One region of the Paenibacillus sp. FSL K6-1330 genome, then DNA from elsewhere that is predicted to be linked to it. Evidence: predicted binding sites of a transcription regulator. Region 1 holds the regulator's gene; each other region holds the start of a gene.
The links. Region 1 encodes Rex, which represses fermentation and respiration genes when NADH is low (regulators of the CRP and FNR family bind a similar motif). Its sites were predicted from a motif close to TTGTGAAATATTTCACAA; they were not measured.
Positions count from the first base shown of each region.

Region 2: the regulator Rex is predicted to act here: its motif matches at 2,013-2,030, upstream of ric (iron-sulfur cluster repair di-iron protein).
Region 3: the regulator Rex is predicted to act here: its motif matches at 1,219-1,236, upstream of pflB (formate C-acetyltransferase).

Region 1 covers NZ_CP150269.1:2,809,472-2,812,760, forward strand. The annotation lists gene dinG (ATP-dependent DNA helicase DinG) at 1-1,026, shown strand, start outside; gene NYE54_RS12785 (redox-sensing transcriptional repressor Rex) at 1,099-1,764, shown strand; gene NYE54_RS12790 (amidohydrolase) at 1,739-3,040, shown strand; gene NYE54_RS12795 (DUF5590 domain-containing protein) at 3,072-3,289, shown strand, end outside.
Region 2 covers NZ_CP150269.1:3,515,872-3,519,160, reverse strand. The annotation lists gene NYE54_RS15930 (aldehyde dehydrogenase family protein) at 1-816, opposite strand, end outside; gene ric (iron-sulfur cluster repair di-iron protein) at 1,285-1,983, opposite strand; gene NYE54_RS15920 (spore germination protein) at 2,249-3,289, shown strand, end outside.
Region 3 covers NZ_CP150269.1:2,639,936-2,643,224, forward strand. The annotation lists gene adhE (bifunctional acetaldehyde-CoA/alcohol dehydrogenase) at 1-993, shown strand, start outside; gene pflB (formate C-acetyltransferase) at 1,312-3,289, shown strand, end outside.

The DNA.
Region 1 (3,289 bases):
GCGGACAGTTTGTTAACAGACCTATCGGGTCTGTTTAAGGACCTGGCCGCACACCGCGAGGACCTGAGGTCCTTCATGGCTCTGAATGATGAAGGCACGGTATACTGGATGGAGGCTAACGGGAATTTCCGCGGCAAATCGCTGCAGCTTTATGCAGTGCCTGTCGATGTTAGCACCCACTTGAAGGAATTGTTTTTTGACAAGAAACAAAGCGTGATCCTGACATCGGCGACCTTGTCGGTGGATAAATCGTTTCAGTTCATGATCGAGAACTTGGGTCTTCAGGAAGCGGCAGATAGCGGCAACTTGAACACGGTTCTGCTGCCGTCCCCGTTTAATTACAGGGAGCAGGCCCTCCTTGTCGTGCCGCGCGATTTTCCGAGCGTGAAGGGCTCGGTCGGGGATGCACTCTTTGTGAATACACTTGTGCAATCATTGGCCGATACGGCAATCGCTACGCATGGCCGCATGCTTGTGCTGTTCACTTCGTACCGCATGCTGCGTCAGGTTCACGAGCCGTTGAAGGAGGCGCTGGCATCCAGCGATATTACGGTACTGGGACAAGGGATGGACGGAACCAGCCGTACCAAGTTAATCCGGAGATTCCAGGATAGCAGTGCTTCGGTCCTGCTGGGTACGAGCTCCTTCTGGGAAGGGGTAGACATACCCGGGGAGGCGCTCACTTGCCTTGCGATCGTCCGGCTGCCGTTCCAGCCGCCGAATCATCCCTTGGTCGAAGCCAAGAGCGAATTGCTGCAGCAGCAGAAGAAGAACCCGTTCATGAAACTTTCGGTTCCGCAAGCGGTCATTCGCTTCAAACAGGGATTTGGCCGACTGGTGCGGACCGCGCAAGATAAGGGGATTGTCATTGTCTACGATACCCGGGTCATTGAATCCTATTACGGGAAATATTTCTTATATTCTTTGCCGGGGCCGAAGATGGAGCATATGCCGACAGAGGGGATCGTTCCCCGAATTTCGGAATGGCTGCAGGAAGAGGCAGGCATAGAGAACCAAGCTGAATAAAAGTGAAACAATGAACGAAATGATCTGTCACAAAAAAATGTAGTTATTAACCTATTATTAGGGGGAGCATGAATGAAATCGGAAAAAATTTCGGAAGCCGTGGTCCGCAGATTACCTGTATACTTGCGCTATTTGAATGAGCTTCAGAAAAGGGAGGTCTCCACGGTTTCCTCCCAGGAACTGGGACAAAAACTGGACCTCAATCCTGCTCAAATTCGTAAGGACCTAGCGTATTTCGGTGATTTTGGACGGAAAGGGATCGGATATGACGTATCTTATCTGATCGAGAAAATTCGCCAGATTCTAAAGCTGGACCAGAAGATCAATGTCGCATTGATTGGGGCCGGTAATCTTGGACATGCATTATCGAATTACAATGCATTTCTGAAGGACAATATGAAGATTGTGGCGGTTTTCGATTCGTATTCTCCCAAAGTTGGTATGAAAATTAACAATTTGGTTGTACAGCCGATGGAGGAACTGGAGAAGACGGTTCATGAGTACGGCATTCGTATCGGGATAATCACCGTTCCGGATTTTGAAGCGCAGAATGTAGCCAATCAGCTTATCGCCGCAGGCATCGAGGCTATCCTGAATTTTGCGCCAACCATCCTGAAAGCCCCATCCCATATCCGGATTCATACGGCTGATTTTACTACAGATTTGCAGAGTTTGGCCTATTATTTGGATAACGGCAAGGAGGATGCAGCACATGACGATAACGAAGTGGATGGTTAAGAACGGAACGTTTGCGGTATTAGAGGAAGGAAGATCCGTGTTACGCGGATATATGGTTGTGGAGAATGACCGGATAACCTATCTGGGTGAAGAAGAGCCAACCGTCCAAGAGGGAACAGAAGTTATCGACGGAACTCATCTGTTTTTCCTACCGGGGTTAGTGAACACGCACGGACATGCGGCGATGTCCCTGCTCCGCGGTTATGGCGACGATCTGACACTGCAGGTATGGCTTCAGGAAAAAATGTGGCCTATGGAAGCCAAATTCACGGCCGACGATGTATACTGGGGAACCGCACTCTCCGTGCTGGAGATGATCAAAGGCGGAACCACGACATTTGTGGATATGTATGATCATATGGATCAGGTTGCCAAGGTTGTGCAGGACTCAGGAATGCGCGGCGTCCTGATGCGCGGCGTCATCGGATTGTGTCCGCCTGAGGTGCAGCAGCAGAAGCTGGATGAGGCGGTGGCATTCGCAAAAGACTGGCATGGCAAGGCTGACGGGAGAATTACGACGATGATTTCCCCGCATGCACCTTATACGTGCCCCCCGGATTTCATCGAAAAATTCGTTCAGGCATCGCATGATTTGAATCTGCCTTTGCATACGCATATGTCCGAAACGGAAACGGAAGTAGCTCAGAATGTAAAAGACTACGGACTTCGCCCTGTTGCCCATTTGGAGAAGCTTGGCATGTTCTCCCGTCCAACGCTGCTTGCGCATGCCGTCCATCTGACCGATGAAGAAATCGAAATCCTGGCCAAGCATCAAGTTATGGTGTCGCATAATCCAGGCAGCAATTTGAAGCTTGCCAGCGGCATCGCTCGCGTGCCTGCACTGCTGAAAGCCGGCGTAACGGTGTCGCTGGGTACCGATGGACCTGCGAGTAACAATAACCTGGATATGTTTGAAGAGATGCGACTGGCTGCACTGATCCATAAAGGGGTAAGCGGGGACCCAACAGCCATTCCAGCATCCGAAGCGCTTCGGATGGGAACAGAGTATGGAGCCCGATCGGCGTTCATTGAGGATATCGGCACACTTGCGGTAGGAATGAAAGCAGATATGATCGCACTGAACACGGATCAAGCGCACTTCCTTCCACGGACCGATTATATTTCACACGCTATCTACTCAGCCAGTGCGAAGGATGTAGAGCATGTATGGGTTGACGGCAAGCAGGTAGTGAAGAATGGCGCGAGTCTTACTCTTGATGAGGAACGTATCCGCCGGGAAGCGCAGCGTGCCTTTGAGCGTCTTACAACCCTCTAGGGAATAATCAAGGGGAGCGAGGAAGACGGATTTGAAGAAAAAAACGAAGTGGATTTTGCTGAGTGTGTCCAGCGTGCTGCTGTTGCTGCTTGGTTTACAGCTCTATTATTCATATGTTATGAAAGATACTTGGAATGAAGAAAGAATGGCAATTGTTGCCGCGAAGCAGCATGGCCAATTGGTTACATCCGGGAAGACCTATAAATCGGTGTGGGGCGAGGATAATAACTATTGGGTAGTAAGCGGGAA
Region 2 (3,289 bases), 710 kb from region 1:
TTGTACCGCGTAATCGATATCAGCATCTTCCAGGATAATGAACGCGCTGTTCCCGCCGAGCTCAAGCAGCGGCTTCTTGAAGTGCTTGACGGCCAGTTGACCAATATGGCTTCCGACCTTAGTCGAACCTGTGAAAGAAATGATTCTCGGAATCGGATGCTCAACGAACGCATCGCCAATTTCCTTAATATCTGTCACCACAACATTCAACAAACCCTTCGGTACGCCCGCTTCTTCGAAAATCTTCCCGATCAGGGTTCCGCCCGTAATCGGCGAATCCTCATGTGGCTTCAGCACGACGCCATTGCCAGCACCCAATGCTGGGGCGACAGACTTCATGGACAAGAAGAAAGGAAAGTTAAATGGACTGATAACCCCAACCACGCCAGCCGGGATCCGATACAGGCGGTTCTCCTTGCCATCCTCTGTGGAAGGTAAAATCTTTCCCTCCATTCTAAGGGGGAACGTAGCCGCTTCCTTAATCATATTCTTCACAAGACCGATCTCGAACGCCGCCTTCAGACGTGTTCCGCCCAGCTCTTGAACAATAATGGAGGAAATGTCTTCCTCATGCGATTCAATATATTTAACGGCATTTTCAAGAATGTCTCGTTTCTGGTAAGCATTAACCTTGTCCCATTCCAGCTTAGCTTGATTGGCAGCCTGATATGCGTCATCAATGTCTGCAACGTTTGCGATTTGAAAAGCAGTAATGACCTCATCATTGTATGGATTGATGTCAGGCAGCGTTTTACCGCTCTTACCGTCTCGCCATTCCCCGGCTATGAATTGTTTTCCTAATTTCGAGTAATCCATATGAACCCTCCTGTGTCGAATAATTCCAACTGATCAATATAATTATCGACTAAAAACAGGTAATTGTTAAGTGAATTTTCTTTGACCTCTTCTCCCTCCTAGAGCAAGGGAGTCTATACGTTAAATAAGTGCAGAATAATAACGGGGGTGTCTCAAAAGATCTTAGATCTTCCGGGAGCCCCCCTTCTTGCTGCTAGAAGACGCTCCATGTACGAATCGTTCCTACCATCGCTGTTGCCCCAACATTTCTTGGAATGGTTCTGAGCAAGGGAGAACAGCCAATGATCAAAACAGAAGCCATAGCGGTGTGGGAATAACATCCTGAGCACCGCCATGGCTTTATTTGACACACTTTCTGTTTATGAGAGCCGTACGTCAAGCAACTAAATCTACTTTTGGGACGCCACGTTATTTTGCAATTAATATTAATCCAGCATGCGTTAATTCACTTTCACACGGTCATCAAGGTTATACCGCTTGACGAATCCGTTCGAACAAGATGTTGTTTTCCAGATGGATATGCTCGAAGGTGTCCTTTTCAAGCATCGCCAACCGTTGATAGACCAACCGATACGTACCGCAGGCATCCGACGGAAGTTCGAAATCAGCGGTTACTTCCCGGAGCTCCTGTAGCAGTTTGCCTGCTTGAGCATGTTCATGTTCCAGTTCAGACACATGCGGCTTAAGCTCCGCTGCAGCCTGGTGGTTAGGCTCTGCAACAAATTTCAAAATGAGCGGAAATACATGCTCGTCTTCATCCTTCGTATGATCCAGCAGTTCTTTTTTCAGATCGGAGAAAAGCTCCTGCACCCGAAGAAGTTCGGGATGATGCTCCCCATGAACGCGGGCTAATTTCGTCACATACGGCGTTAAAGCAGGTAATTCATCCCGCAAGAAGGCATGATGTTTCTGCTGGATGTATTCAATCAGTTCGGATTCCTTCAGTGAAGCCGGACGGCTTTCTTGATAATCTGCAAACTTGCTCTCCACGGACCGAACCTGCTCCAAAACGGCGGCGGGTTCCAAATTGCGCTGTTTAGCCGCCTCTTCCAAAGGCACCTGCCCTCCACAACAAAAATCAATGCGAAGTGATCGGAATAAATCCGCGGTTTGCGGAATGGATGTAACGATATCGGATACCTGACTCTGAAGCGTGAATGAACTCATGTTCAAACCTCCTTAGACTAAATGCGTCTTTGTGAACTATTTCACTCTTACAACCCAAGTATATGAAACTCCTATCTTCGTATATGTGATTGCAGTCATACCAAAATCTAACACTATGTGAACGATCAGGATCGGAGAACTACGGGAGCCAAGGCAACATCTTTTTAGACTTCTTCTTTCTGATAAAAATAACAACCAGAGGAAATACTTAATCGAAATATCCAAATGCTGTGACCCCGGTTGAATTAGGAGAGGTGTAAACACAATGTCATTTTCCACATGGGCGGGTTCGAACCAACCCAACGATAGCGATAATCTTTCTGCCAATCCGAATGGGAAGAACTCAGAGGATATGGACATATCGGTGAATCTGGAAGAAACCATATCCGAAATCAAACAGGTTCTGGGAGATAGTGACGATTTTATTGTATTTGGCTTCCATGTGTTCGGGCAGCATCCGGCTGTATTGTTGTATTTCTCCGATATGACGGATCATGCCGTCATCAATAACACGATATTGAAGCCCCTCAAATATGGGCCGCGCCATATCGATGTAAATAATCTCCCGCATGATGCGTTAATGCAAACCATCATGAAAGATACGCTTTATCATAGCGAGGGGTATTCGGAAAGGAAAATCTCCGTTCTGACCGACAACCTGCTAAGGGGGCAATCCGTCGTTGCCATTGAAGGGCTGGACGAGGCGATTATCATTGACACACGTCAGATCACGCAGCGCGCTATTGAGCAGCCGGCGACGGAGCAGGTAATCCGCGGAGCCAGAGAGGGATTTATAGAGTCCCTGGGGACCAATATCTCTCTACTCCGCTACCGGCTGCAAACCCCAGATTTTCGCGTGAAATCCATGGAGATCGGAACGAAAACCAAATCCAAAGTTGCCATGTGTTACATGGACGGCATAACCAATCCCGGAATCATCAAAGAAGTACAAAAGCGGCTGGATGCCATTGAAATCGACGCCGTTCTGGATTCAGGTTATTTGGAGCAATTCATCGAAGACAACCATTGGTCTCCCTTTCCGCAAATCCAGTATACCGAGCGACCTGACAAAGTCGTGGCGAATCTGCTGGAAGGAAGAGTCGCCATCTTGGTCGATGGCTCCCCTCTGGCCTTGATCGCGCCTACCGTGTTTAGCCAGTTCTATCAGACCGTTGAAGATTATACCGAACGCTTCGTTCTGATGAGTGCGATCCGACTATCCCGTCTGGTTGCTCTAGTATTTTCATTGGTCTTTCCCTCGCTGTATGTGGCGATTATTTCGTTCAATCCTGAGCTGATCCCCACA
Region 3 (3,289 bases), 170 kb from region 1:
GCTAGGTTCCAGCCGGACTGCATTATCGCCCTCGGCGGCGGATCGCCAATGGATGCAGCGAAAGCGATGTGGCTGTTCTATGAATACCCGGATACGGACTTTAACAATCTGAAGCAAAAATTTATGGATATCCGCAAGCGGGTCTATAAATATCCGAAGCTTGGACGGAAAGCGAAATTCGTTGCCATTCCAACAACGTCGGGAACTGGCTCGGAAGTGACTTCGTTTGCCGTCATCACGGACAAAGGGCTGGGGAATACCAAGTACCCGCTGGCTGATTATGAGCTGACACCGGATGTGGCGATTATCGATCCGGAATTTGTATACACGTTGCCTAAAACAGCGGTAGCCGATACCGGTATGGACGTTCTGACACATGCTATTGAAGCCTACGTATCGGTGATGGCCAGCGATTATACGGATGGGCTTGCCATCAAAGCCATACAGCTCGTGTTCCAATATCTTGAGCAGTCGGCGCTTACCGGTGACAAACTCGCCCGCGAGAAAATGCATAATGCTTCGACGCTTGCCGGCATGGCTTTTGCGAATGCGTTCCTTGGCATCAACCACAGTCTTGCGCATAAGTGGGGCGGCCAGTATCATACGGCACACGGACGCACCAATGCGATCCTGATGCCTCACGTCATTCGTTACAACGCCAAGAAGCCAACAAAATTCGCGGCATGGCCTAAATATACCCATTTTGTGGCTGATGAGAGATATGCTGAAATCGCACGGATTCTCGGGCTGCCGGCAAGAACAACGGAAGAGGGCGTAAACAGTCTGATTGGCGCGATCCGGGAGCTGAACAGCAAGCTCGGTATCGAGGAGTCGTTCCAGCAGCTTGGCATCGATCCTAAAGATTTCGAGAAGAATGTTGAGCATTTGGCGGACCGGGCTTTTGAAGACCAGTGCACAACGAGCAATCCGAAGCTGCCGCTGGTGACAGAGCTCGCAGAAGTTTACCGCAACGCATTCTACGGTCGGTTCTAAATAGGATAGGCTCTGAATGCCGATCATGAAGATCCGGGAATATGTTGAGGTAAGTGATGCAAGACAGACTCGGAGTGATAAAAATCACGGAAAAAGATAACTTTGTGATTAATATCACAGATGCGAGGGATCAACAGGACTACAATAAAGGTGTAGCAAGAAGCTGAATCTCAGGTCTTTGATAAAGAAGCTTGAAGGTACAAGGCGGGGTAGTGGCATCATTGATCGTGAAAATAATCACATTTAAAGATCTGAGATAGATCAAGGTGTGGCCTCGCCTGTCCTTGCAAGCCCCAGCAAATCTAGGAGGGATTCAATATGTCGGTGATTGAAAAAGAAACAGGCTGGAAAGGTTTTAAATCAGGTAAATGGACCAAGCAAATTGACGTTAATGATTTTATTGCAGAGAACATTACTCCCTATTATGGCTCTGATGAATTTTTGGCAGGACCCACGGATAACACCAAAGCATTGTGGGATATCGTATCGGATTTAACCAAGAGAGAACGGGACAACGGTGGGGTACTGGACGTGGATGTCCATACACCTTCAACCATCACTTCTCATCAACCTGGCTATTTGGATAAGGATAAAGAACAGATTGTCGGCGTTCAGACCGATGAGCCGTTCAAGCGTTCGATCCAGCCTTTTGGCGGGATCCGGATGATGATTGATGCGTGCAACGCATACGGCTTTGAAATGCCGCAGGCCGTTGTAGATATCTTTAACGGCATACGCAAAACGCATAACCAAGGCGTGTTTGATGCCTATACTCCAGAGATGAGAGCAGCGCGCAAGGCCGGGATTATTACGGGACTTCCCGATGCGTACGGTCGCGGACGTATCATTGGTGACTATCGCAGAATATCGCTATACGGTGTAGATGCTCTTATTCAGGACAAATTGAGAGAACTCGGTGAGCTTGAAGTGGATGCTATGGATGAGCCGGTTATTCGTTTGCGGGAAGAATTGTCTGAGCAAATGCGGGCCCTCAAGGAACTGAAGGAAATGGCGGGTATGCACGGTTTTGACATTTCCAAACCTGCAAATACGGCGAAGGAAGCATTCCAATGGTTGTATTTCGGTTATTTGGCCGCGATCAAGGAGCAGAACGGTGCTGCGATGTCGCTTGGCCGGGTATCTTCTTTCCTTGATATTTATATTCAACGGGATCTGGCTGAAGGCAAGCTAACGGAAGAAACAGCTCAGGAACTGGTCGACCATTTCGTTATGAAACTTCGGATCGTGAAATTCCTGCGTACGCCGGATTATAACGAGCTGTTCAGCGGGGATCCAACGTGGGTAACGGAATCCATCGGCGGCATGTCGATAAACGGTGAGACGAGAGTGACCAAGAACAGCTTCCGTTTCCTGCATACCTTGTATAATTTGGGGCCTGCTCCAGAACCGAACTTGACGGTGTTATGGTCGGAGAAGCTGCCGGAAGCCTTCAAAAAATATTGTTCGAAAGTTTCCATCGAAACCAGCTCGATTCAATACGAGAATGATGATCTCATGCGTCCGATTTACGGAGACGATTACGGCATCGCCTGCTGCGTATCCGCCATGCGCATCGGGAAACAGATGCAGTTCTTCGGAGCCAGAGCAAACCTTGCCAAAGCGTTGCTCTATGCGATCAACGGTGGTAAGGATGAGAAATCAGGCGCCCAAGTTGGACCGGAATATCCGGCTATCGCTGCCGAGGTCCTGAGTTATGATGAAGTCATGAAGCGATTCAAGCCGATGATGGAATGGCTCGCGAAGCTCTATATGAATACACTTAACGTTATCCATTACATGCATGACAAATACAGCTATGAACGGATTGAGATGGCGCTTCACGACCGGGATATCCTGCGCACGATGGCATGCGGCATCGCAGGCCTGTCCGTAGCAGCGGATTCACTGAGTGCAATTAAATATGCAAAGGTGAAGCCGGTACGCAATGAGCAAGGAATTGCAGTGGATTTTGAAATCGAAGGCGAGTTCCCTTGCTATGGCAACAACGATGATCGCGTGGATAGCATCGCCGTTGAATTGGTCGAGACCTTCATGAGCATGATTCGCAAGAACAAGGCTTACCGTGACGCAATGCCGACCCAATCGGTGCTCACGATTACGTCGAACGTCGTATACGGCAAGAAAACAGGAACCACGCCGGATGGACGTAAGGCAGGCGAGCCGTTTGCGCCGGGCGCAAATCCGATGCACGGACGCGATAAGAAGGGAGCTCTCGCTTCGCTGACTTCCGTGGCCAAGCTGCCTTATGAGGATAGTCTTGACGGCATCTCGAACA